Linked DNA regions of Nitratidesulfovibrio vulgaris str. Hildenborough. The protein of the gene in region 1 purifies or fractionates together with the protein of each later gene. This does not show direct contact. Links are inferred from orthologs where the notes say so. Each region holds a gene or a part of one and is shown in the gene's direction. Other genes may lie near its edges.

Region 1 (9,940 bases):
GATGCCCGCCTCGGGGTCGCTGCTCACGGCGTACCACCATTCGAGAATCTCATACCCCGCCGCCACCGACATGATGGCGAACAGGCCGAACAGTGTGGAGACCACAGGACCCGCCAGACGCCGCCGGACGAGGATCTCGGTGAAGGCGTAGGCATAGAAACCCACCGAAAAGTGACCGATCCGGTCGAAATGGTTGCGGCTTGCACCGATGATGTCCGAGACGAAGCCGAAGGGCACGGCGGCAAAGGTGAAGTGCCCACCCACGGTGTGCCAGAAAAGCCAGAATGACATCAGCAGGTAGGCGGCGTTCGAAAAGCGGTATCTGCGCGCCGTGAACACCAGAATGGTAAAGACGAAGACCACGGGCACGGCCTCTGCAATCCAGACCGCCCTGTCCGCCGGGGCGATGCCCAGCACGATGAAGAATACGACAAAGACGGATGCCAGCATCTCCGGCAGGCGTTCCGCAAACGTTCGTGACATGCATCTCTCCTTGTCTGCGCACCATGCACCATCATCGGGGGCACTGTAAATGCGGCGACACCCTCCCGCGGTGTGCCCGCAGGTACGACCAGACGCAGGGCCTTGAAACGCAGAAACCGGGCCGCTTGCGCGGCCCGGTCGTGTGTGTCCCGGAGAATCCCCTCTCCGCCCGGTCGGCCGTTAGCCGCCGAGAAGCTGCATCGCCATACGAGGCAGCGAGTTCGCCTGCGAGAGCATGGCCACCGCAGACTGGGTCAGAATCTGCTGGCGCACAAACTCTGTCATTTCCGACGAGACGTCCACGTCGGAAATGCGCGATTCGGCGGATTGCAGGTTCTCGGCCTGAGTGCGCAGGTTGCTGATGGTGTTCTCAAGGCGGTTCTGCAACGCACCGAGAGAAGCACGGATGTTGTCCTTCGAGATGATGGCGTTCTGGATCGCCACCAGGGCCTGCTGCGCGGCAGACTGGGTGGAGATGGTGTAACCGGCGCTACCGGCGGTAGCCTGGTTGCCGACGCCAAGTGCCGAAGCCGTCGAGGTGCCGATCTGGACGTAGTAGTAGTCCTCGGCGGAGTCGTTCGCGGTACCGAAGTGGATCTTCATCTTGCCGGTGGACTGCAGCCCCGAACCGTCGTGCGTATCGGAGGACAGGTTGCCGTTGAGCAGATGGAGACCGTTGAAGTCGGTCGCGTTGGCGATTCGGGTGATTTCCGAGGCCATGGCCTGGTATTCCGAATCGATGATGAGACGCTGGTCCGAAGTGTAGGTACCGGTCGCGGCCTGTTCGGCCAGTTCCTTCATGCGGATGAGCTTCTCGTCGATGACCCCGAGGGCGCCGTCAGCGGTCTGGATGAGCGAAATAGCGTCGTTCGCGTTACGCACGCCCTGATTGAGCGCGGAAATGTCGGAACGCATCAGTTCGCGAATGGCCAGACCGGCCGCGTCGTCGGCAGCAGTGCCGACACGAAGGCCGGAAGAAAGCCTGCGCACGGAAGTGGAAAGCTTGCCGTACGAGTTGCTCAGGTTCCCAGCGGCATTCATCGCCATCATGTTGTGATTGATAACCAGTGACATAATATTCCTCCATGAATATTCAGTCGTTCCCGGCGGCGGCACACTGCCGGTCGCGTCCCTGCGACCAATCCGCCGTGCTTGCCCTTCTCTTCGACCATTCGCCAACAGACTATAGGGCTCGCATTAGATTTATTCGCAACGAGTTCGATACAAAGATCATTTTATCTTGAAGGAGCCATATCGCAGGCCACTCCCGCATTTGCCTTCAGGGGGGTGGCGGCAGTACACTCCGGAGACGAACACAGCGAAGGAGCAACCATGAGCACACATACGCCCCCCTCTTCAGCCACGCCGACATCCGGGCAAGGCGTACGGCCACTCACCACCGCCGACATCCGCAAGGCCAAGGGACGGCAGCGTCTGGCCATGCTCACAGCCTACGACTACACTTCAGCCCGTATCGTGGATGGTGCCGGGGCCGACCTCATTCTCGTGGGCGACTCGCTGGGCATGGTCATGCTTGGGCGTGAAGACACCCTCTCGGTCACCCTCGACGAGATGCTGCACCACTGCCGCGCGGTGGTACGTGGTACGCGGCACGCGATGGTCGTGGCGGACATGCCCTTCATGACCTACGAGACCGGCGTGCGTGACGCACTCCTCAACGGTGCGCGTCTCTTCCGGGAGAGTGGCGTGCGTGCGGTGAAACTCGAAGGTGCCGGCCCGGTGCTACCGCAGGTACGGGCACTGGTCGACGCGGGCATCCCGGTCATGGGACATCTGGGCCTCACCCCGCAACGGGTGGCGGAGATGGGAGGCTTCAAGGTTCAGGGAAGACAGGCGGAAGCGGCCCTGCGCCTCTTCGACGACGCGCTTGCCTTGCAGGAAGCGGGCTGTTTCAGCCTTGTGCTCGAATGTGTTCCGGCACCGGTCGCCGAACAGGTCACGGCCCGGCTGCACATCCCCACCATCGGCATAGGCGCGGGCGCGGGTTGCGACGGGCAAGTGCTCGTTCTACACGACATGCTGGGGCTGTACGGCGAGCTTTCACCGCGATTCGTCAAACGCTACGCCGACCTCGCCGGCATGGCGGGTGAAGCTGTGGCCCGCTATGCGCATGAAGTACGCGAGGGGTCATTCCCTGCTGCGGAACACACCTTCGGTATCGACGACGGGCAGTTTGAGGCCTTCATGGCTGCACTGGACAAACGCGGATGCCGCCAGACACCGACAGGAGAATGACGCCGAAGGCAGGCCTGTCCGCATCGACAACACTTTTCTGACTGGGGCCCGATGGCGGTTGTGCCCAAGCGGCGTGCCCTACCACGGCCACGGGCTGGGATACGCCCCGCGTACGCCCTCAGCGCCCTTCAAGCAACCATACCGTGGGTGCTTCGATCAACAGCAGACGCCCGTCGCTCATGCTTTCGCGCGTGGTGCCGAAACCGTCACGGTGGATTGAGAACACCGCATTGGGTTCATGGCTCGAATCATGCAACACCAGAGTGTCGTTCTCCAGTTCACGAACCGTACTCCAGTGCCTGATGAGCGGGTCGCCCCGGAAGGGCAGATACCTGTGAAAGCGGAACACGGCAGTGCGTCTCGGCCCTCCCGCAAGCCAGCCGCACAGCGTACCCCACAGGAGGCGGGGCGTCGGGGTGGTGGGCGACGAGAAGGGGCGTGTGGCTGTCATGGGAAACGGTGCATCGAGGCACAGTCCGTAACGGGTGAGAACCTGTTCCACAAGCCATGCATAATCGGTCTCATTGTGAAGCGTGACATGCAGCAGCGAGGCGTCACGGGCGATGTCCTCAAGCGTCTCGGTGAAAATGCGACGCGCCTGCCCCATGCCTAGACCATGTGTCAGCTGCAAGGCGTTGAGCACGGCATAGAGGGCACAGAACACGTCCAACTGTCCCTGATAGAACGGTTGCATGGTCACTCCTTGGGCGGGATACCTGCCATGTGTGCCCCCGGTAGCACTCCCGCGTCAAGATGTGATAGCCTGTCCTGCCCTATGTCTTCCCCTCCCCGCGCACACGTGGGGACTGGACAATGCGAACGGCTGCGTGTATATGACCCGTACAACTATATGTGGATAGGTTGATATGCAGATAATTACCGAGCCTCAAACGATTCAGCAGGCCTGCCTCCGCTGGAGGGCAGACGGGGTGCACACGGCCCTTGTGCCGACCATGGGCTACTACCACGCAGGTCATGAGAGTCTCATGGCCCACGCCCGCGCCGTGTCGGAAAAGGTGATCGTGAGCCTCTTCGTCAACCCCGCCCAATTCGGGCCGGGCGAAGACTTCGCCGCCTACCCGCGCGACCTCGAACGTGACGCGGCCATGGCCGAAGCCCAAGGGGTGGACGTTCTCTTCGCGCCCAAAGCCGAAGACCTCTACAAGAAAGACCACGCCACATGGGTCGAGGTCCCCGCGCTTTCGCAGACCATGTGCGGCCTGTCGCGCCCCACCCACTTCAGAGGGGTGTGCACCGTCGTCACCAAGCTGCTCATGCTCACCATGCCGCGCATCGCCGTCTTCGGGCAGAAGGACTGGCAGCAGGTGGCCGTGATACGCAGGATGGTGCGCGACCTCAACATTCCCGTCGATATCGTGGGGCGGCCCATCGTGCGCGAACCTGACGGTCTGGCCATGAGCTCGCGCAACATCTACCTCACTGCCGAAGAGCGCCTTCAGGCACCGCACATCCATCACGGACTCGCCCTCGGTCGCGCCATCACCCAGAGTGGAGAACGCGATGCCGAGACCATCAAGACAGCCATCCGCCGTTACTGGGCCCAGAACCTGCCCGGCGGAGAAGAAGACTATCTGACCATAGTCGACCCCGTGTCTCTCGAACCGGTCGACCGCCTCACAGGGGCCACTCTCTGCGCCACGGCCGTCAGGGTCGGACAGGCGCGGCTTCTCGATAACATGATGCTTCTCGGCGACTAGACCGCCGTAGCCACGCCCCCCGCGGGCACGACATTCCCAAGGAGGAATCAGATGATCCCCAGCAAAGGCAAATACTACTTCACGTCCGAATCCGTCACCGAAGGCCACCCCGACAAGGTCGCCGACCAGATATCCGACGCCGTGCTCGACGTGCTGCTGGCGCAGGATCCCAACTCCCGCGTGGCTTGCGAGACCCTCGTGACCACGGGCATGGCGGTCATCGCCGGTGAAATCACCACCCGCGGCTACGCCGACCTTCCCCATGTCGTGCGCGAGACCATCCGCAACATCGGCTACAACAGCTCCGAAATGGGCTTCGACTGGCAGACCTGCGCCGTCATATCCTCCATCGACAAGCAGTCCGCCGACATCGCACAGGGCGTAGACCGCGCCACCAACGAAGACCAGGGCGCAGGCGACCAGGGCATGATGTTCGGTTTCGCCTGCGATGAGACCGCCACGCTCATGCCTGCCCCCATCTACTGGGCGCATCAGCTTTCGCAGCGTCTCACCGAAGTGCGCAAGGACGGCACCGTCGACATCTTCCGTCCCGACGGCAAGACGCAGGTCTCGTTCGAATACGTCGACGGCAAGCCCGTACGCATCAACAACGTCGTCGTCTCCACGCAGCACAAGGACAGCGCCAGTCAGGCCGACATCATCGACGCAGTGAAGACCCACGTCATCCGCCCCATCCTCGAACCCAGCGGCTTCTTCGATGAAAAGGCCTGCGACATCTTCATCAACACCACCGGGCGCTTCGTCATCGGCGGCCCCATGGGCGACTGCGGCCTCACAGGCCGCAAGATCATCCAGGACACCTACGGCGGCATGGGTCACCACGGTGGCGGCGCATTCTCCGGCAAGGACGCCTCCAAGGTCGACCGTTCCGGTGCCTACATGGCCCGCTACATCGCCAAGAACGTGGTCGCTTCAGGCCTCGCCCCCAAGTGCGAAGTGCAGATAGCCTACTGCATCGGCGTGGCAGAACCCGTGTCGGTGCTGGTCTCGTCGCAGGGTACCGCCAGCGTTCCCGACGAAGTCCTCACTCGCGCCGTCCGCGAGGTGTTCGACCTGCGCCCCTTCCACATCACCCGCAGACTCGACCTGCTGCGCCCCATCTACGGCAAGACCTCGTGCTACGGGCACTTCGGTCGCGAGTTGCCCGAGTTCACATGGGAACACACCGACGCTGCCGCCGACCTGCGCACCGCCGCCAAGGTCTAGTACGCAACCTGTCGATGACCATCGAGGCGGGGCCCTTCAAGGGCCCCGCCTTTTTCGTCCATGAACATTACATGAAGATAACGGCCACGGGGCTTCACGATGCGCAACAGCCATGGCACGATGCCACCACCCAATCACCCCTACAAGGCTTCGCGCCCTGAGGAGCACCCATGATAGGTCAACTCTTCCAGCCCGCACATCTGCTGGTCATCCTCGTCATTGCGCTTTTCGTCTTCGGTCCCAAGAATCTGCCGGGACTGGGCAAAACCATCGGCAAATCCCTCAACGAGTTCAAACGCAGCCTCAATGAAGAAGACGAGGTCGACATCTCCGCACAGCCGGGAAAGAAGCCCTCGGACGGAAGCCCGAAGCACTGATTCCGCGTCGTGATGAATACGGGCGCCCTTACCGGACGAGTCTCTCGGCTGCCGGGGCGTTCTTCGTGCCATAGGCATGAGCAGACGGCGACGTGTCCGCAGGCGTCCTCATCCTGCACCGCAGTGCCCCGTAACTGGTCGGGGGGCTACAGCGCAGCCGCGAAGGGACGCAACGGCCGAACGCACCCATCAGGGAAGCAAGAAGCCCCGCCTTCCGAGGAAAGGCGGGGCTTTTCACGAACGGACTCCTGATGAGACCGTCATGGGACGCTGCGGCTGCGCCCCTGCATCGGGATTTAGAAGAGGTGAGGCAGGAACACGAAGCTCATGAGCGACGCGACGACACCCACCACCACGCCATAGAGCACGAAAGGCAGGAAGCAACGCTTCAGCAAGGTCCCTTCGCGCCCCGTAAGGCCCACAACGGCGCACACAGCCACGATGTTGTGGATGCACACCATGTTGCCCATGGCACCGCCAACGACCTGCGCAGCCACGATGACCTGACGCGGCATCGACAGTTGCGCGGCAACACCCCACTGGAATTCTGCGAAAAGCAGGTCCGAGACCGTGTTCGAGCCCGTGATGAACGACCCAAGACCACCGACGAACGATGCCAGCATGGGCCACGCGTTACCCGCGACGGCAGCCACGGCCTTGGCCATGGCCAGCGGCATGGAAGGATAGGCGTTGGGGTTGAGGGCTGCGTCGACGACCCCCGACCCGCGGAAGATGGACACAAGGGCGACCGCAAAGAAGAGGGCGATGGTAGGCGACTTCATCTTGGCGATGGATTCGCCCCATGCGCGCTTCACTGCGTCACCCTTCATGCCATGCAGCAGGATGGTGAGCAGGGCCACAAGGGTGAAAGGAATGGTGCCGGGCAGGTAGAGATAGTCGATGGATGCCGAGACGCCCTTGTAGCCGAGAATGTCGTTGAAGGGGATTTTCTGCGCGGAGAGAAAGCCCTTGAGCCCAAGCTCGGGGATACGGGTCACGACGAGGATGAGACCGATGAGCACGTAGGGAAGCCATGCCCTGAACTGGCTCATGTGCGCCTTGAACTCGGTATTGGCGGCAGTACGGATGGAGCCCGTCCATTCCGCGTCCCAGCTGGACTGGGGGCCGAAGTCCCAAGGGGTTTCAGGCACGCAGAACCCACGCTTTGCACCGGCAACGATGATACCGAGGCCCACAAGACCACCGATGAGCGAAGGGAACTCCGGCCCGACGAACCATGCGAACACGTAGTAGGGCACGGCAAAGGCAACGGCCGAGAACACGCAGAACTTCCATGCCTTGAAACCCTCTACCCACGACTTCTTCTCCCCGAAGTAACGGGTGAGGAAGCCCAGCATGAAGATGGGCAGGATGACAATCATCGGGCCGTGCATCAGCGTCGCCCACTGGCCGATGACCTTCGCGAACGAACCGAAGTCGGTGAAGTTAAGCCCGGGTATGCCTTGGGCGACGGCTTCCTGCGTCAAAGGGGCAAGGAATTTGAGGCCGATGAGCACCGGTGTGCCCACGGCACCGAAAGAGACCGGAAAGCTGTTGAACACAAGGCATATGACCGCGGCGGCAAGCGGCGGAAAGCCCAGCGAGAGCAGAAGCGGCGCAGCAAGGGCTGCGGGGGTGCCGAAACCTGCGGCACCTTCGATGAACGCCGCGAACATGTAGCCGACAATGATCGCCTGAATGCGCTTGTCTCGGCTCACATTCTGCATGCCGTACTGGATTGTCTCCATCCCCCCGCTATACTGCAAGGTGTAGAGAATGATGATCGCACCAAAGACGATGATCAGCACACCAATCGCGGTGACAATGCCCTGCAAGGTAAGGGCGGACACATAGCCGGCCGGAAGATTCCAGACTCCGATGGCCCCGATGACACAGACAAGCCATGCCAGAGGCATGGCGCGGGTCGCAGGAAAGCGTAACCCTACCATCAGGACCAGAGCGACGAGAATAGGCAGCAAGGCCACGAGGGCCAGCAATTCAATGGACATGGAAACTCCTCGAACGTAAACCATACAGCGATGACATCGCATCAGAACAAGACGTACAAAGCTGCCGCAAAGCTTCGAACATCTGCACCAGAGACCGCATGCGTCGTCATTTTTCCATTTTATACTGTTGCACGACGACGCCAGAGCATATGACTCACTGCAAAGCAAAGAGTCAGTGCGCTTTGCTTCAAACAGCAATTACCGGGCCAAGACGCCACGCAAAGTCACAACATCTCAAAATCATATCATTACGGTGCGTTACAAAAGAAGCACATAAATAAGAACATGGGCCGTGTCCGACATTGCAGACAGGGCCCATGTGCAAGAGGGAATGGCCCACTCTTTATTATTTCCATTTAATTAATTTTTATTAATAAAACTTGAAGTCTGAAAAAATGGACTCAGTTATTCCTGTTTGAGCCACAGGTTAGCATCAAACGAGAATGGTCTCGGAATGGCATGGTCGGGGAACGCGCCGTTTGAGGGATAGAGGTGACAGCCTGAAGGTCTGCCTCCTCACGACATCAGAAACATAGCTCACCCAGAGGCTGCGGGGCCCTCAAGAAGGACGGATGCAGGCTATGGCCCAAGAACAGGCCAAGCGCGACTCAATCGGCGAAGGCGAGGCAGTGCAACAGCATACCGAACCTCCAGAAAAGGCTGGAGAGGCTCACGTCGAGAGCGCGCAAGGCATACTCCCCGATCAAATGAAAAGACGACGAGCCCCCCGTGGCGAACGTGACCACGGGGGGATGTACGGGCTGCCCATCACAGAAGCAACCGTATCGATGGCATCGCCTTGCATTCCCCTCTGCGTCGTGCAGGTCGTGCGGAAGGCAGAGAAAGGCGGCACTAGCCTTTCCTTGCACGCGGCATGCTCTTCTGCGTCGTACCGGATACCACCGCATCGACGCCCCCTGAGCATGCCGCCAGGCTCGATGGAACTGTCGAACAAGCTGCCTCTGTCGAGCATGCCGACTTGGCGAATGTGCTACTTTGATTTAGGTTTCAGGCATGCACGCTGCATTGGCTCGTGCTCGACGCCAAGCGACGTCTGTACGGCTAACGGATCAACTCCGCCTGTCGTCCCACCTCTACCCACACGAACGGCGGACACGAGGTCTTCACGATGCATCTCCGCAAACGCGTACTTGTCACGGGTGGAGCCGGATTCGTCGGCTCACACCTCTGCGATCGTCTGCTGAAAGACGGGCACGAAGTACTCTGCGTCGACAACTACTTCACCGGTGCTCGCGCCAATGTCGAACACTTGCTGGAAAACAGGAGGTTCGAGCTCGTCCGCCATGACATCACCTTTCCGCTGTACGTCGAAGTAGATGAAATCTGGAATCTGGCGTGCCCTGCCTCTCCAGTGCACTACCAGCACGACCCCGTACAGACGATAAAGACATGCGTGCATGGAGCCATCAACATGCTTGGCCTCGCCAAACGTGTCGGGGCACGGATTTTTCAGGCATCCACGTCAGAAGTGTACGGCGACCCGGCTGAGCATCCGCAGACCGAAAACTACTGGGGAAATGTCGATCCCATAGGAATCCGCTCGTGCTACGACGAAGGCAAGCGGTGTGCAGAAGCGCTCTTCTTTGCGTATCATCGGCAAAACGGACTCGACATTCGGGTGGGCAGGCTTTTCAATACCTATGGGCCTCGCATGCATCCCAATGACGGACGGGTGGTGTCCAACTTCATCATGCAGGCGTTGCGAAACGAGCCCATCACCATCTATGGAGACGGAAGCCAGACCCGTTCCTTCTGCTACATCCATGACCTGATCGAGTGCATGATTCGCTTCATGGATTTGCCACCGGGACTGCATGGACCTGTGAACATAGGCAATCCGGCTGAGTTC
Region 2 (9,831 bases), 360 kb from region 1 along the record:
CACTGTCCAGCAACCGCGACCTTCGCGTGGCCGTCCTCCAGATAGAGAAGGCCCGTGCCCAGCACGCCATCGCGCGTGCCGACCTGTTCCCGCATATCGACGCCAGCGGTGCGGGCAATGCGGGTCGCACGGCGCAGTCGCTGTCTCCCACGGGCGAAGGCTATGTCTCGCATGCCTATACGGTCGGGGTGGGGTTCAGTGCCTATGAGCTTGACCTGTTCGGACGCGTCCGCAGCCTGAAGGAACAGGCCCTTGAGCGGTTCCTGTCCACGGACGCCGCAGCGCGCAGCGTACAGCTGACCCTCGTGGCAGAGGTGGGGCAGGCGTATCTGACGCTGGTGGCTGACCGCGAACAGCTTGCCTTGGCGCGGGAGATACTTGAGACGGAACAGGCGTCGTTCGAGGTGGTGCAAAGCCGGTACGGGCACGGCATCGCCGGTGAGCTTGATGTGGCGCGCGCCCGCACGACCGTGGATACGGCGCGTGTCAATGTGGCGGCTGCCGAAGCGAAGGTGACTGCGGACGAGAACGCGCTGGCACTGTTGCTGGGTACGCCTGTGACGCCCGACATGGTGCCTGCCCGCAGGCTTGCCGATGTGGTGCCGCTAGCCGACGTGCCCGCAGGGGTGCCTTCGGAGGTGCTCACCCGCAGGCCCGACGTCGTGGCGGCAGAACATGCCCTCAAGGCGGCCAACGCCAACATCGGGGCAGCACGGGCGCAGTTCTTTCCGCGTATCGGGCTGACGGCAAGCTATGGCAACGCCAGCAACGACATGGAGAACCTGTTCCGGGCCGGGGCACACACGTGGAGTTTCGTGCCGCAGGTCACGTTGCCCATCTTCCATGCCGGGGCCATTCGCGCCGGAGTGGAGACCGCCGAGGCGGACAGGGACATCTACGTGGCCCAGTACGAGAAGGCGGTGCAGACGGCATTCCGCGAGGTGTCGGACACTCTGGCGCAGGGCCGTTCGCTGGCGGTGCAGACCGGCGCGCAGACATCTCTGGTGGAGGCGACCGCCACCAGCTACAGCCTTGCATCAAAGCGTTACGAGAGCGGAATCGCAGGCTATCTGGACAAACTCGACGCCCAACGCTCGTATGCCGTGGCGCGGCAGAACCTCATCGCCATGCATCTTGCACGGCAGAACAACCGCCTGACGCTGTTCAAGGCCCTTGGCGGAGGCTGGAGAGGTGAGCCCATGCCGCCTCTCGCGCCTTCTGTACAGGAGACAGCCGGGGGGCAGGTGTCTTCGGATGCCTCTGCGGTTGCCAGTGCAGACGGCAGCCCTTCGAAGTAGACGGAAAATGGAACGCGGCACCGTCTGCCGTGTTCATGCAGCATGAAGACAAGCCCCGCTATGCGGGGCTTGTGTCGTCTCCGGCACCCGTGCGCCGTATCCGACATCAGTACACCGCCTTCGACAGTCGCACCCCGGACATGCGGCACATGAAGCCCTTTCCACGGCGGGGCCGAATCCCCCCTTGGCATTCTCGCCCATGAACCCGGTAGGTCGGCGGTTGTCCGTGCCCGTACCGGGCTTCGTGATACCGCATGTCTTCGCACCTGTCCCCGCGCTGTCAGGTCTGTCGCCGATGGGACGTGCGTCATCGGCCAGCCTACCTGAATCCATATGCCCCTTGCGAGGGGGGCGGTGGTGTCTGTCTGAAGAGGTGTGGATGGACCAATGATAACCGAAGATGACCATAAATGACTTTATAGGTGATGATCCGAGAGTAGTCCGGTGACAAAGTGTGACTATATGTTTTATTTAACCTACTGTTTTTTATTAATATTTGTTGCGATTTCCTCCTCCGTTGCTATGCTGTCCGCAAAGATATGATGCGTGGTGGTCTCCATCCTGCCTTCCGGTGTGTCCTTTCAGCAGGGAAAAGCGGGCGGCAGGGGGACCTCGGTTCCGGGTGAGTCCGGGGCCGGATGGGCCGACAGGGTCACGGCGTGCGGATGCGCGGGCGTTCCTTCCCGGAACGGACCGTTTCCGCCGCGAACGGCCCCCGGACATCGTGGAAGCGGCTGAAAGGCGACCTTCGACGCATTACGGAATCGTCAGGGCATCAACAAGGAGAGGAACATGAAAACAACGCGGCGGAGTTTTCTCAAGCTCGTCGGGGTGAGTGTCGTCGGACTCTCTCTCGGGCAGCTGGGGTTCGATCTTGAAGACGCGCAGGCTTATGCCGTCAAACTCAAGATCGAAGGCGCGAAGGAAGTGGGCACCGTGTGTCCCTTCTGTTCCGTCTGCTGTCAGGTCATCGCCTACGTGCGCAACGGCAAGCTCGTCTCCACCGAGGGCGACCCCGATTTCCCGGTCAACGAAGGTGCGCTGTGTGCCAAGGGTGCCGCGCTCTTCTCCATGTACACCAACCCCCATCGCCTGACGAAGCCGCTCTACCGTGCGCCGCACAGCGACAAGTGGGTGGAGAAGGACTGGGACTGGACACTGAACCAGATCGCGCGTCGCGTGAAGGACGCCCGCGACAAGGACATGATCCTCAAGAACGACAAGGGGCAGACGGTCAACCGTCTTGAGAGCATCTTCATGATGGGTACCTCGCACGCCTCCAACGAGGAATGTGCCGTCATCCATCAAGCCATGAGAGGCCTGGGCGTCGTCCATATGGACCACCAGGCCCGGGTCTGACACAGTCCCACTGTTGCGGCTCTGGCAGAGTCGTTCGGTCGAGGGGCTATGACCAACCACTGGATCGATATCAAGAATACCGATGCAGTGCTCATCATCGGCAGCAATGCCGCAGAACATCATCCTGTCGCCTTCAAGTGGATCATGCGGGCGCGCGACAACGGCGCCGTGCTCATGCATGTCGACCCCAAGTTCTCGCGCACGTCGGCACGTTGCGACTTCCATGTGCCCCTGCGTTCGGGCACCGACATCGCCTTCCTCGGTGGTATGGTGAACCACATCATCGCGAAGGACCTCTACTTCAAGGACTACGTCGCCAACTACACCAACGCCGCGTTCGTCGTGGGCAAGGACTATGCCTTCGAGGACGGCATCTTCAGCGGGTACGACCCCAAGACCCGCACCTACGACCGCAGCAAATGGGAGTTCGAGAAGGGACCCGACGGTGGCCCGGTCATGGACCCCACCCTCAAGAACGAGCGGTGCGTCTTCAATCTGATGAAGAAGCACTATGAGCGCTATACGCTGAAGAACGTCTCCGACGTCACCGGCGTCTCCGAAGAGAACCTGCTGCGCGTCTATGATGCCTTCTGTGCCACGGGCAGACCCGACAAGGCGGGCACCATCCTGTACGCCCTTGGCTGGACGCAGCATACCGTGGGCGTGCAGAACATCCGTACCTCGACCCTCATCCAGCTGCTTCTGGGCAACATCGGTGTGGCGGGCGGCGGTATCAACGCGCTGCGTGGTGAACCCAACGTTCAGGGTTCCACCGACCACGCGCTGCTGTACCATATCCTGCCGGGCTACAACGCCATGCCGGTGGCACAGTGGCAGACGCTGGCAGACTACAACAAGGCCAACACGCCCGTCACCACGCTGAAGAACAGCGCCAACTGGTGGAGCAACAGGCCGAAGTACGTCGCCAGCCTGCTGAAGGGCTGGTTCGGTGACGCGGCGACCCCCGAGAACGACTTCTGCTACGAGTATCTGCCCAAGCTCGAAAAGGGCGAGGACTACTCGTACATGTACGTCATGGACCGCATGTATCATGGCAAGCTGAAAGGGGGCTTCATCTTCGGCGTGAACCCCATGAACAGCTTCCCCAACACCAACAAGATGCGTGCGGCGCTCGACAAGCTCGACTGGCTGGTGTGCTCCGAGTTGCACAACTCCGAGACCACGGACAACTGGAAGCGGCCCGGCGTCGACCCCAAGGCGTGCAAGACCGAGGTGTTCCTGCTGCCCTCCGCCCACCGCGTCGAGAAGGCTGGCACCATCAGCAACAGCGGACGCTGGCTGCAATGGTTCGACAAGGCCGTGGAACCGGGACAGGCGCGCAACTTCGCCGACATCTTCGTGCCGTTGGTGAACAAGATTCGCGCCCTGTACAAGGCCGAGGGCGGTACGCTGCCCGACCCGGTGCTGAAGCTGCACTGGACCGACAAGTTCGACCCCGAGGAGTGGACACGCCGCATCAACGGCTTCTTCTGGGCCGACACCAAGGTGGGCGACAAGGAATACAAGCGCGGCCAACTGGTGCCTGCGTTCGGACAACTGAAGGACGATGGCAGCACCTCGTCGTTGAACTGGCTGTACACCGGTAGCTACACCGAAGAGGACGGCAACAAGTCCAAGCGTCGCGATGCCCGGCAGACGCCCATGCAGGCCAATATCGGCCTGTTCCCCAACTGGTCGTGGTGCTGGCCTGTGAACCGGCGCATCCTCTACAACCGTGCGTCGGTGGACGTGAACGGCAAGCCATGGAACCCGAAGAAGGCCGTCATCGAATGGGACGGTGCCAAATGGGTGGGCGACGTGCCCGACGGTCCATGGCCGCCCATGGCGGACAAGGAGAAGGGCAAGCTGCCGTTCATCATGAACAAGGACGGCTTCGCCCAGTTCTATGGCACCGGCCGCATGGACGGGCCTTTCCCCGAGCATTACGAACCTGCCGAGACGCCGCTCGACAGCCATCCGTTCTCGAAGCAGCTGTCCAGCCCCGTCTACAAGTTCCATACCTCCGATATGGATCAGATAGCCAAGGCAGCCGACCCCAAATACCCCATCGTGCTGACCACCTACAGCCTGACCGAGCACTGGTGCGGCGGCGGTGAGACCCGCAACGTGCCCAACCTGCTCGAAACGGAGCCTCAGCTCTATATCGAGATGAGTCCCGAACTGGCTGAAGAGAAGGGCATCAAGAACGGTGACGGGGTCATCGTCGAGAGCATCCGTGGCAGGGCCGAGGCCATCGCCATGGTCACGGTGCGCATCAGGCCGTTCACGGTCATGGGCAAGACCGTCCACCTCGTGGGGATGCCCTTCGCCTATGGCTGGACGACGCCCAAATGCGGCGACTCGACCAACCGCCTGACGGTGGGTGCCTACGATCCGAACACCACCATTCCTGAAAGCAAGGCCTGCCTCGTCAACGTGCGCAAGGCCGACAAGCTGACCGAAATAGCCTAACCAGTTTCGGGCGCGTCCCGCCGTGGGGCGCGCCCGTCAAGGAGCATTGCAATGCCGAAGGCTTTTTTGATTGATACGACCAGATGCACGGCATGCCGCGGCTGTCAGTTGGCCTGTAAGGAATGGCACGATCTGCCCGCCAACGTCACCAAGCAGCGCGGTTCGCACCAGAACCCCCCCGACCTCAACCCCAACAATCTCAAGATCGTCCGCTTCAACGAGCGGATGAACGAGAAGGGGGTGGTCATCTGGAACTTCTTCCCCGACCAGTGCAGGCACTGTGTCACCCCCGTGTGCGTCGACGTGGCCGACATGGCCGTTCCCGGCGCCATGATCAAGGACAAGAAGACCGGCGCGGTGCTTGCCACCGAGAAGTCGGCCAAGCTCAGCCCTGCGGATGCCAAGGCCGTGGCCGAGGCGTGCCCCTACAACATCCCGCGCATCGACCCCAAGACCAAGCGCATCACCAAGTGCGACATGTGCTTCGACCGTGTCTCCGCTGGGATGCAGCCCATCTGCGTGAAGACCTGCCCCACCGGTACCATGGCCTTCGGTGAGCGGGACGAGATGCTCGCCCTCGCCGAGAAGCGGCTTGCGGATGCCAAGACGCGCTTCCCCAAGGCGCATCTGGTCGATGTGGAGGACGTGAGCGTCATCTACCTGCTGGCAGAGGAGAAGGAACACTACTACGAATACGCAGGGTTCATGTAGCGTCTTCGTAGGCGCGGCAATCCGTTTTCACCCTCTGATGGAGGCACTGCCTCCAGCCCCCGTGGAGCTTCACATGGCCGCAAACTGCCAGAACGTAGCGGAAACCGTGCAGGATGTGCTTGCGCGCCGTCCTGTCCTCGAACCTGTGTTGCGGGCTTTCGAACCCCTGCTTTCGGCCGGAGAGTCGATGACCGTCGCCCTGTCGCAGACCCTGCGTGATGCGGGGCTGCACCTGCCCGCCCTTGAGGGCGAACGCGCACGGCAGGGGGTATCACTGCTGGCGGGAGTCGCCTTGCCCGGCATCGCGGCACCCATGCGTGATGTCGCAGGCGTACTGTTGCCGCTCATGGGCGGAATGCAGGCGGTGGCACCCCACATGGAGGCGTTGCAGGCGTTCTTTCTGTGTCCTGTCGAACCGGGACGCGAGGATGCCCGTGATGCGCTGGCCGAAGCGATGCTGGCGGGCAGGTCTGCCGATGCCATCGCCGAAGCCTGTGGGGTGGACGCCGACGTGCTCACCTTCGTGACGGGGTTCGTGCTGTCTCCGGTGCTGCACGCACTGGTCGCCGTGTCGATGCCCGAATCGGGAGAGGCCCCGTGGGACGAGGGCGGTGCATGGCAGGAGGGCTATTGCCCGGTGTGCGGTGCCTTTCCGACTATCGGCTGGCTGGACAGGCCCATGCTTGACGAAAAGAACGCCTACCTCGCCGGTGGCGGCGGCAAGAAGCATCTGCATTGCTCCATGTGCGGCGCAGACTGGAAGTTCCTGCGGGGGGCGTGTCCCTCGTGCGGGAAGGACGCCAGCGGCACCATGGAGATTCTGCGGGAAAGCGAAGCCGCCCATGGCGAGAGACTGGACTGGTGTACCCGATGCAAGAGCTATTGCCCCACAGTGGACCTGCGCGAACGCGAGGCCGTCCCCAATCTGGACGCACTGGCGCTGGGCATGATGCATCTGGACATGGTGGCGGCGCGCAGGCAACTGCGTCCGCTCAGACCATCCTTCTGGAATGTGTATTGAACAGGAGTACCTTGATGAGATACCTGGTCATCTCCCTGTTTGCCGTATCGTTGCTCATGGCGGGGTCGGCGCTGGTCGGCAACGCCGCCGATGCAGCCAAGGCCCCCAAGAAGGCCATAGAACTCAAACATGGCACCTCCAAGCGGATGCACGTGATGTTCAACCACACCACGCACAAGGACATCGCCTGTGAACAGTGCCATCATGACAGTCCCGCGCCCGACAAGCCCTATGCGTCGTGTACGGACAACGACTGCCATGCCACACCCGGCCCCCGTGAACGCGATACCATGAGCATGTTCGTGGCCTACCACGCCAAGGACACCGACCGCTCATGCTACGGTTGCCACAAGAAGATGGCGGCGCAGCATCCCGAGTTCACAGGATGCCGTCCCTGCCACATGAGCCAGCAGGCCCGCAAGGAGGCCGCGGCGTCCGAGAAGAAATAGCCCTGCCACGGCATACCCCCCTGCGGGGAATGTCGTCTCACGCAGCGCCGTCCGGTGAACCGGGCGGCGCTGTCGCGTCGTGTCTCTGCGCTGCGGGGTGTGTCTCTGCGCTGCCGGGTATGGCCCGGTGCGGGGCGGTGACGGATGCCAGTGCGATGGCGATGCGTTCCGACGGGGGTGCGGATGGGGCTGCCCGACAACGCCCTGTGGCTACAGTCCCAACTGGAACTTGACGGGCAGGACAAGGGCGATGGTGCCGCTTCCGGTGGAACGCGGACGGGCCACGGCACCGCTGGCGCGGCGCACGGCTTCCACTGCCGCACCGTCAAGCACGCGGTTGCCCGACGAGGTGGTCAGTGTTGCCTGCATGAACCTGCCGTCGGGGAGGATGGCAAAACTCACCCATGCCGTGCCGAGACAGCCTGAGGTGCCGGGGGTGGTCAGGCGACGGGCGTGGATGGCGTCGCTCACGTCATGCAGGTAGCGGCGCATGGCCTTGCGCGCTTCATCCTCGGTGGCCTTGCCGTCGGTCGCGTCCGCCTCTCCGGTGAAGGTGGCGTCTCCGAATCTGACGACGGCTTCCGGTGGTGCGAGGTCGCAGACGATGGAGACCGCCCGTTCGAAGGTTGCAGGGTCGGCGGTGGCGTGCAGCCCCGTAGCCACGAAATGCACGAAGCCCGACACGGCAAGGCAGGCGGCGAAACGTTCGGCGGGGGTCATGGTGTGTCGGGGCTGTCACTGCCGCCCGCTACCGCGGGGGACGTTGCGATGACGAGTTGCTGCCCGCCATTGGCCCGTACCGTATCGACGACCCGCAACAGCGCGGCGACCGGTGCCTCTCCCGATGCCTTGAGGACGAGGCGCGCACCCGTGCCCCTGCCATGGTCGGCGTTGCTGCGGACAAGGGCGACCAGCCCTTCCTCGCCAAGCACCACGCCGTCACAGGTGAGCGTGCCCCGGTTGTCGAGGCGCAATTCCTTGACCTTGCCGGAAACGGCCTTGCCCGATTGCGCGGGCGGCAGGTCGAGGTCCATGCCGCGCACGGTGAACGTGGCCGCAAGCACGAAGAACAGCAGCAGGATGAACACCACGTCCAGCAGGGGGGTGATGTCGGGTTCTTCGGCCATGCGGCGCGAGAAGGCGCGTCTAGTCGCGTGGCGCATGGGACTGCCCGGCGGCGGGTAGGGTGGGGGCTGGTGCGGCACCGGGGCTGGTGCCGTTACGCGGGGCGGGCTGGGCCGCCTTCATACGTTCAAGGGGCAGGACACGCGCCTCGGGGGATGCTGCGTCGGCAAGACCGGCAGGGGTACGTTCGAGGGCTTCGACGGCATCGGCCAGTTGTTCGAGGGCCTCGGCTACGGCGTCGATGCGCTGGTTGCACCAGTGTTGCGCCGCCAGCGCGGGAATGGCAATGCCGAGTCCGGCGGCAGTGGTGATGAGCGCCTGCCATATCCCGGCAGCGAGTCCCGCCATGTCGATGCCCCCGCCGGAGGCGGCGACCGTCGAGAAGGTCGATATCATGCCAAGCACCGTGCCCAGCAGCCCCAGCAGGGGCGCGGCCCGCACCACGAGGCCGAGCACCCCCACACGGCGCGTCAGTTCATGCAGGACCGCCTCGCCCATGATGCGGACGGCACGTTCCCTGTCGGGGCGTGGCGTAGTGGGGAACAGCACGTCCAGCAAGGGGCGCAGCGCTTCGGGCAGGTCGGCGCACAGGGCGCGCAAGGCCGTGGCGTCGCTGCGCCGCACGGCTTCGGTGAGTGCCGAGAGGAATCCCTTGGCCGGGAAGCCGAAGGTGGAGAGGGCGATGCCACGGTCGAGCATGACCGCGCAGGCGAGGATGGAAAGCCCCAGCAGGGGCCACATGAGTGGCCCGCCCTGTTCAATGATGGTCATGGCATCCTCTTGTGGCGTCGGACGACTGTCCGCCCGATGCCGACTTCGTGGCCTGTGCGGGCTGCGTGTCTGCCTCTGCTTGCGGTGCAGGGGGTTCGGCAGTGGCACCCAGTGCGGCCCAGTGTTCCAGCAAGGCGGTCTCGTCCGGGTTGCGTCCGATGAAGACGAGGAAGGGCGTGCCCTCGAAGCCGCCATCAAGTCGTTCGACCTCGCATCGTGCCCCCACGCACTGGACGAGGCGCGGGGCCTCGTCATCCGTGACGCGGACGATGCCCTTGATGCGGAAGGGCGCACCGGGGCACTGCTGCAGCAGGGGCGCGAGTGCCGCCTCGTCAATGGTACCGGAGAAGAACAGCCGCACGGCGGCGAAGCCCTCGTCGGCGTGTGTGGCGTGCGTACCGTGCGGGGCGGGCATGAGACCGCGCGGCGGACGTTCGCCTTCCAGCGCCATGAACAGCGAGGGATGGATGCGGCCGAAGCTGGTCTCGTGCAGGGCGGCCCTGCCATTCAGCCCCGTGAGGGTGGCGCGCAGGGCGGCGCGTCCTGTCTCATCGACGGTGTCGCATTTGTTGCAGACGATGATGTCGGCCCCGCGAATCTGGTCGCGGGCGATGTCGCTGTCGCG

Evidence for each region.
Region 2: the proteins of metK (region 1) and DVU_RS13175 purify together in Escherichia coli (affinity purification with mass spectrometry; 2 studies listed by BioGRID). This does not show direct contact. The link is inferred for Nitratidesulfovibrio vulgaris str. Hildenborough from one-to-one orthologs.

What each region holds. Positions count from the first base shown.
Region 1 is NC_002937.3:2,548,698-2,558,637, forward strand. The notes cover bases 3,704-6,596. They hold metK (methionine adenosyltransferase), read left to right. Parts: upstream 3,704-4,508; coding sequence 4,509-5,684; downstream 5,685-6,596. Other genes in these bases: panC (pantoate--beta-alanine ligase), read left to right, coding at 3,704-4,457; DVU_RS11470 (twin-arginine translocase TatA/TatE family subunit), read left to right, coding at 5,855-6,061; DVU_RS11475 (L-lactate permease), read right to left, coding at 6,358-6,596. Outside these bases: DVU_RS11440 (DUF2238 domain-containing protein), read right to left, coding at 1-483; DVU_RS11445 (flagellin N-terminal helical domain-containing protein), read right to left, coding at 664-1,557; panB (3-methyl-2-oxobutanoate hydroxymethyltransferase), read left to right, coding at 1,816-2,739; DVU_RS11455 (hypothetical protein), read right to left, coding at 2,858-3,433; more of panC, read left to right, coding at 3,606-3,703; more of DVU_RS11475, read right to left, coding at 6,597-8,070; DVU_RS11480 (UDP-glucuronic acid decarboxylase family protein), read left to right, coding at 9,200-9,940. UniProt on the Escherichia coli protein: Catalyzes the formation of S-adenosylmethionine (AdoMet) from methionine and ATP.
Region 2 is NC_002937.3:2,909,852-2,919,682, reverse strand. What follows is about bases 4,227-7,010. They hold DVU_RS13175 (formate dehydrogenase 2 subunit beta (cytochrome c-553)), read left to right. Parts: upstream 4,227-5,180; coding sequence 5,181-5,840; downstream 5,841-7,010. Other genes in these bases: DVU_RS13165 (formate dehydrogenase subunit gamma cytochrome c-553), read left to right, coding at 6,876-7,010; DVU_RS13170 (formate dehydrogenase accessory protein FdhE), read left to right, coding at 5,914-6,861. Also shown: DVU_RS13185 (efflux transporter outer membrane subunit), read left to right, coding at 1-1,298; more of DVU_RS13165, read left to right, coding at 7,011-7,310; DVU_RS13160 (energy transducer TonB family protein), read right to left, coding at 7,521-8,030; DVU_RS13155 (ExbD/TolR family protein), read right to left, coding at 8,027-8,473; DVU_RS13150 (MotA/TolQ/ExbB proton channel family protein), read right to left, coding at 8,457-9,206; DVU_RS13145 (CobW family GTP-binding protein), read right to left, coding at 9,193-9,831. UniProt on the Escherichia coli protein: Formate dehydrogenase allows E.coli to use formate as major electron donor during anaerobic respiration, when nitrate is used as electron acceptor.